Regions from separate parts of the Kribbella sp. NPDC104218 genome, predicted to be linked through region 1. Evidence: riboswitches for the same ligand, from Rfam matches in the RefSeq annotation. Region 1 holds a riboswitch; the other holds the start of a gene.
What was found. A riboswitch is a leader RNA that binds a small molecule or an ion and turns the genes downstream of it on or off. The one in region 1 is predicted to bind ZMP and ZTP.

Region 1 (3,397 bases):
CGAACCAGGCTCCCCCACTGCACGGCGTGAACTTCTTCACCCGCGACGCGCCGCTCGGCGACGCGCTGCGGCCCTACGCCGACCTCGCCGCCGACCCGGAACTCACCCGGATCGGAGCGCTCGCGGGATCGGAGGAAGCGCTCTCCCACGCTCTCCCGGCCAACCAGCACCCACCCGCCCTGCGCACCCACGACCGCTACGGGCACCGCATCGACGAGGTCGACTTCCACCCGTCGTGGCACTGGCTGATGGAGCGCGCCGTCGGCTTCGGCCTCCAGGCCGCGCCCTGGACGAGCACCCGGCCGAACCCGCACCTGACCCGTGCCGCCGGGTTCTACGTCTGGTCCCAGGTCGAGCCCGGCCACAGCTGCCCGATCTCGATGACGTACGCCGCCGTCCCCGCCCTCCAGGCATCGCCGGCGCTGGCCGCCGAGTGGGCGCCGCGACTGGCCTCGACCGAGTACGACGTACGCCGGTTGCCGGGCGCGGCCAAGCGCGGCGTCCTGGCCGGGATGGGGATGACCGAGAAGCAGGGCGGCTCCGACGTGCGCGCCAACCTGACCACCGCCACGCCGTCCGGCGGCGACGACGAGTACCTGCTCGACGGGCACAAGTGGTTCTGCTCCGCGCCGCAGGTCGACCTGTTCCTCGTCCTCGCCCAGGCGCCCGACGGGCTCACCTGCTTCGTCGTCCCCCGCGTTCTTGCCGACGGCAACCGCAACACCTTCGCCCTGCAACGCCTCAAGGACAAACTCGGCAACCGCTCCAACGCCTCCAGCGAAGTCGAGTTCCACTCCACCGTCGGCCACCGACTCGGCCCCGAAGGCGCCGGCGTCCGCACCATCATCGAAATGGTCGCCGCCACCCGCCTCGACTGCGTCCTGGGCTCAGCCGCCCTCCAACGCCGAGCCCTCGTCGAAGCCGTCTGGCACACCCGACACCGCTCCGCCTTCGGCGGCCTCCTCGCCGACAAACCCGCCATGCAGAACGTCCTCGCCGACCTGGCCATCGAAAGCGAAGCCGCCACCGCCCTCGCCATGCGCCTGGCCGCCGCCGTCGACGCCTCCGTCGGTGGGGATCAGCAAGAGACGGCTTTTCGGCGGATCGCCCTGCCGCTCGCGAAGTTCTGGGTGACGAAGCGGACCTCGTTCCTGGTCGCGGAAGCGCTGGAGTGTCTGGGCGGCAACGGCTTCGTGGAGGAGTCGGGGATGCCGCTGCTCTACCGCGAGTCGCCGTTGAACTCGATCTGGGAAGGCTCGGGGAACGTCAACGCGCTCGATGTGCTCCGGGCACTGCGGAAGCCGGAGTCGCTGGAAGCCTGGCTGATGGAAATGGGCACGGTGAGCGGGGCCGACCAGCGGCTGGACGCGGCGGTGACCGACGTCCTGCAAGGCCTGGCTGATATCGGCGAAGCGGGCGCGCGCCGACTGGCCGCGCGGATGGCGCTGTGCCTGCAGGCATCGCTACTGATTCGACACTCGACACCCGCCGTCGCGGACGCGTTCGTGGGCTCCCGGCTGGGCGGCGCCTGGGGCGGCGTCTTCGGGACACTTCCACGGACGACGCCGTTCCAGGACATCGTCGAGCGCACGATAGGGTGAGCGCGAAGCGACTGGCGCGCTGAAGGTGGAGAACCACCGGGGAGCGAAGACCGTCGGCACCGTGCGCCTGGGTGCCTTCGACCCACTGCAACCGCAGGAGAGACAACGATGACTCAACCCTTCGACGCCGCCAAGGCCTCCGCGGCCTACCAGAACGCGCTCGAGGTGATCGCCTCCGTCGAGCCGACCATCGCCGGCGCGATCAAGGCCGAGCTGGCCGACCAGCGCTCCTCGCTGAAGCTGATCGCGAGTGAGAACTACGCCTCCCCCGCCACCCTGCTCACGATGGGCAACTGGCTGTCCGACAAGTACGCCGAAGGCACCGTCGGCCACCGCTTCTACGCCGGCTGCCAGAACGTCGACACCGTCGAGCAGACCGCCGCCGACCACGCGAAGGCCCTGTTCGGCGCGCCGCACGCCTACGTCCAGCCGCACTCCGGGATCGACGCCAACCTGGTCGCCTTCTGGGCGATCCTCGCGCAGCGGATCGAGTCCCCCGCGCTCGCCGAGGTCGGCGCCAAGCACGTCAACGACCTGTCCGAAGAGGACTGGAACAAGCTCCGCAAGGCGCTCGGCGACCAGCGCATGCTCGGCATGTCCCTGGACGCCGGCGGCCACCTCACCCACGGCTTCCGCCCGAACATCTCCGGCAAGATGTTCAACCAGCGCTCCTACGGCACCGACCCCGAGACCGGCCTGCTCGACTACGACCAGGTCGCCGCGGCCGCGCGCGAGTTCAAGCCGCTGGTGCTGATCGCCGGGTACTCGGCGTACCCGCGCAAGGTGAACTTCGCCAAGATGCGCGAGATCGCCGACGAGGTCGGCGCGACGCTGATGGTCGACATGGCGCACTTCGCCGGTCTGGTCGCGGGCAAGGTCTTCACCGGCGACTTCGACCCGGTCCCGCACGCGCACGTCACCACCACGACCACGCACAAGTCGCTGCGCGGCCCGCGTGGCGGCATGGTCCTGTGCCAGCCCGAGTACGCCGACTCCGTCGACCGCGGCTGCCCGATGGTCCTCGGCGGTCCGCTCAGCCAGACCATGGCTGCCAAGGCCGTCGCGCTGGCCGAGGCCCGCCAGCCGGAGTTCCAGACCTACGCCCAGGCCGTCGCCGACAACGCCGTCACGCTCGCCGAGGGGCTGATGAAGCGCGGCGTCAAGCTCGTCACCGACGGCACCGAGAACCACCTCGTCCTGCTCGACGTCTCGTCGTACGGCATCACCGGCCGCCAGGCCGAGTCCGCCCTGCTGGACGCCGGCATCGTCACCAACCGCAACGCCGTCCCCCGCGACCCGAACGGCGCCTGGTACACCTCCGGCGTCCGGATCGGCACCCCGGCGCTGACCACGCGCGGCTTCGGCGCCGACGAGTTCGACAAGGTCGCCGAGCTGATCGTCGACGTCCTGTCCGCGACCACGCCGACCACGACCGCGGCCGGTGCGCCGTCCAAGGCGAAGTACACGCTCGGGGACGGCGTCGCCGACAAGACCCGCGCGGCCTCGGCCGAGATGCTCGACAAGCACCCGCTCTACCCGGGCCTCGAGCTCGCGTAAAGTTCAACTATGGCGCCCACCCCGGAAGAAGTCAGTCAGTACGTCGAACGCTTCGCCGGGGTGATGGCCAACAGTGGGGTCCCGACCATGTCCGCGCGGGTGATGGGCCGGATGCTGGTCAGCCCGAACGGAACGATGACCGCGGCTGAGCTGGCCGACACACTCAAGATCAGCCAGCCCGCGGTGTCGGGCGCCGTCCGGCAGCTGATCCAGATGTCGTTCATCAGCCGCGAACGGAT
Region 2 (3,397 bases), 480 kb from region 1:
GACCGGGCCGCGCAGCTCGGTCACTGCGCGCCCGTCAGATCCGGCCGGAGCGCGCTGGCGCCATGCAGGTAGACATGCTGGATCTTGTCCCGCGAGCGCTGCGTCTCGGTGTGCACCATCATCCGGACCACCCGCGGCAGCGCGTGCGGGATGTCGATCTCCTGCATGCACATCAGCGGAACGTCGGTGAGCCCGATCTGGCGGCCCGCGACGGCCGGGAACTCCGAGTGCAGGTCGGGGGTGACGGTGAACAGGATGCTGATCAGGTCGTCGCTGTTCAGATCGTTCGCCTCCAGGACGGCCTTCACCAGCTCGGCGGACCGCTCGAGCAGATGCCCGCGCTCGTCCACATCCAGCTGGGTGGCTCCCCGGATCGCCCGCACCGCCACGGCATTCCTCCTGTTCGCACTACTTCGACAACGTATACAGCCTAGGCCAGACCGGCCACGGACTGGACAGCCGTCTCGGTTTGGGCCTGTGCGGCGTCCACCGTCTGCTCCAGCAGCAGCGCGATCGTCATCGGCCCGACCCCGCCCGGCACGGGTGTGATCAGCCGCGCCACCCCGGCCGCCTCGTCGAAGTGCACGTCGCCGACGTTGCCCTCGTTGTACCCGGCATCGACCACGACCGCGCCCGGCTTCAGCCAGTCGCCGCGGACGAAGTTGGCCTTGCCGACCGCGGCGACGACGAGGTCCGCCGTCCGGACGATGGCCGGCAGGTCGACGGTCCGCGAGTGGGTGTAGGTGACGGTCGCATCCGATGCCAGCAGCAACATTCCGGCCGGCTTACCGAGAATCGGGCTGCGGCCGATCACGACCGCGTGCGCGCCGGACAGCGGGACGTCGTACGCCCGCAGCAGCCTCAGGATGCCGCCCGGCGTACAGGACCGGAACCCGGGCTCGCCGAAGGCCATCGCCGCGAACGCGTGCATGGTGACGCCGTCGACGTCCTTCGCCGGATCGATCGCCTCGAACGCGGCCCGCTCGTCGATGTGACCCGGCACCGGGTGCTGCAGCAGGATGCCGTGCACCTCCGGGTCGTTCGACAGTTCGGTCAGCGCGGCGACCAGCTCGGCCGTCGTCGTCTCCTTCGGCAGCACCACGCTGCGCGACCCGATCCCAGCCTTCTTGCACCGGTTCTGCTTCATCCGCACGTACGTCGCGGACGCCGGGTCCTCCCCCACCAGCACGGTCGCCAGACACGGCTGGACGCCGGTCGCCGCACGCAACTGCTCAGCGCGGACGGCGGCGCTGGCCACCATCTCGGCGGCGATCTCGGTCCCGATCATCAATTGAGCGGTCATGGCACGCACACTCCCTCTGGGCATCGACAACAGGTCGGTTGCCCAGGCGCGCGGCTGCGGCCGGCAGCTGCCGGCAGACCGTTCCCCGGTGGTCTTCCACCTCAACGCCAGTAGCGGTCCGCCAACCAGTTTAGGCGGCACCGGCGTACAGGCCCCTAGGTGGTCCGGACGTCGAAGGTGCGAACCACCAGCCAGCGCTCGGTATTGGCGGCGAGCGCCCGGTAGCGGACGTAGCGGGCCTTGCCGCCGACCACGGCCTGGACGTCGGGCGTGGTCGCGCGGGTGATCTCGCTCCACGAGGCGCCGTCGGTCGAGATCTCCAGGACACCCGAGTGGATGAAGTCGTCGGGGCTGGTCGGCTCCGCCATCAGCAACGTGACGGTGGCGACGTCGTACTCGGCGCCGAGGTCGACGCGGATCTCGTCGTCGATCGCGGGCGGGCTGCCGGTGGAGAAGAACGTCGCGGGGTCGCCGTCGAGGATGTGGCTGACGGCGTGCCGGCCGGCGGCCGGTTGGGAGCTGGACGCGGTGCGGACGGTCGGAAGGCCGCGCGCCCGGTCATGGGCGCGACCGGCCTCGATGACGAACAGGTCGGCAACGCCGTCGGCGATCCGCGGATAGGTCTCGGAGTGTGGCGTGGTGTGGTCGCGGATCGCGGTCGCGCGAGCGACCAGCTCGTCGAGCTCGGCGCGGGTGCCATCAGCGGATTCGTTGCCATCGGCGACTTGTTCGAGGAGGTCGAGGGCGCGCTGGAGCGCGCGGCCCCAGAGCTCGGTGGCGTCGAGCCAGGAGGCCGTCTCGGCCGCGATCGGGGTGCGGCCGAGGACGGCGGGCGTCTGCTCGATGGCCTCGAAGACGCCGCGCAGCGCGGCGGCGGCTTCGGGACCCGCGCCGGCCGACCAGAAGTTGGCGATCTCGGCGGCGAGGACCGGCGCCTGGGACTGGTGCAGGGTGCCGTCGTAGGTGTTGAGATCGGCGAAGAGCGTCAGGGCCGCGATGGTGTCGGGGTCACCGGCGGCCAGCTCGGCGATCGCGCGCAGCCAGGACGCCTGCTCGTCGTACGTCGCCGGGCTCCAGCCGTAGTCGGCGAACGAGTGGACCGCGAGTTTGCTGGTCCGCGCCTGGTTCATCGGGTTGGAGATGACGCCGACGACGTGGTCGGCGACGCCGGCCTCGCGGCCCGAGTACGCGCCGAGCAGCAGCCGGCCGGGGACGTAGTCGTTGACCGGGAAGTTGTCCCAGATCAGGATATCGTGGCCGAACACGGCCTTCGCCTCGGCGGCCTCGGCGGCGGTGATCCGCTCCGGGATGACGGCCGTGCCGGTCCAGTGCACGATGACGGCCGGGTCGAGCTCTTCGCGCAGCGCCTGTTTGTACGGCGTCTCCAGCGCGTCGTAGTACTCGGTCGGGACCATCTGCAGCCGCGCGACGTCGGGCTTCGCGGCGACCCACTCCCGCTGGATCCGATTCAGCAGGCCGGACTGCGCACGCCCCGCGGCGGCGCCGTCGGAGCCGTAGTCGATGTCGTCCAGCGGCACGTTGAAGACCCGCGCGCCGATGCCGTAGAGGGCCTCGAACTTCGCGATCAGGGCTTGGTAGTCAGCGTCGTCGTCGTACCGCATCGACAGGCCGGGCGAGAGCGCGAAGGTGAAGTCGACCTTGTTCCGGGCGGCGCGCTCGATCAGCTCGGCGAGCTCGGCGAGCTTCGCGGCCGGGTACGGGTCGCGCCACTGCTCGCGGTGGTACGGGTCGTCCTTCGGCGCGTACTGGAAGGTGTTCAGGCGGTGCGCGCCGAGGTAGTCCAGGTGGTCGAGACGTTCCGCATGCGACCACGGCGTCCCGTAGAAGCCCTCGATCGAGCCGCGGTACTGCAGAACCGGGGCGTCGCGCAGCTCGAGCTCGGGCAGCTCCCCGCCATCGGCGAGCGCCGCGAAGGCCTGGGCGGCGTAGAAGGTGCCGCGGGCGTCGACCCCTTCGAGGACGACGTCGTCGGCGCCGATCGCGAGCACGTAGCCCTCGGCGGGCAGCCCGTCAGCGGGCTCGACACCGAGCCGGGCCGACGCCTCGGCTGAGCCGCCGAGCCAGATGACCGGG

Region 2: linked by a shared signal. The riboswitch ahead of ACZ6ZD_RS27480 (bifunctional 5,10-methylenetetrahydrofolate dehydrogenase/5,10-methenyltetrahydrofolate cyclohydrolase) and the one ahead of ACZ6ZD_RS29660 (glycine hydroxymethyltransferase) in region 1 are both predicted to bind ZMP and ZTP.

The regions. Positions count from the first base shown of each region.
Region 1 is NZ_JBVJMQ010000003.1:1,058,497-1,061,893, forward strand. Features, by position in the region: gene ACZ6ZD_RS29655 (acyl-CoA dehydrogenase family protein) at 1-1,601, shown strand, start outside; ZMP/ZTP riboswitch at 1,599-1,681, shown strand; gene ACZ6ZD_RS29660 (glycine hydroxymethyltransferase) at 1,710-3,158, shown strand; gene ACZ6ZD_RS29665 (GbsR/MarR family transcriptional regulator) at 3,168-3,397, shown strand, end outside.
Region 2 is NZ_JBVJMQ010000003.1:578,268-581,664, reverse strand. Features, by position in the region: gene ACZ6ZD_RS27490 (prephenate dehydrogenase) at 1-24, opposite strand, end outside; gene aroH (chorismate mutase) at 21-389, opposite strand; gene ACZ6ZD_RS27480 (bifunctional 5,10-methylenetetrahydrofolate dehydrogenase/5,10-methenyltetrahydrofolate cyclohydrolase) at 431-1,303, opposite strand; ZMP/ZTP riboswitch at 1,337-1,428, opposite strand; gene ACZ6ZD_RS27475 (beta-N-acetylglucosaminidase domain-containing protein) at 1,459-3,397, opposite strand, start outside.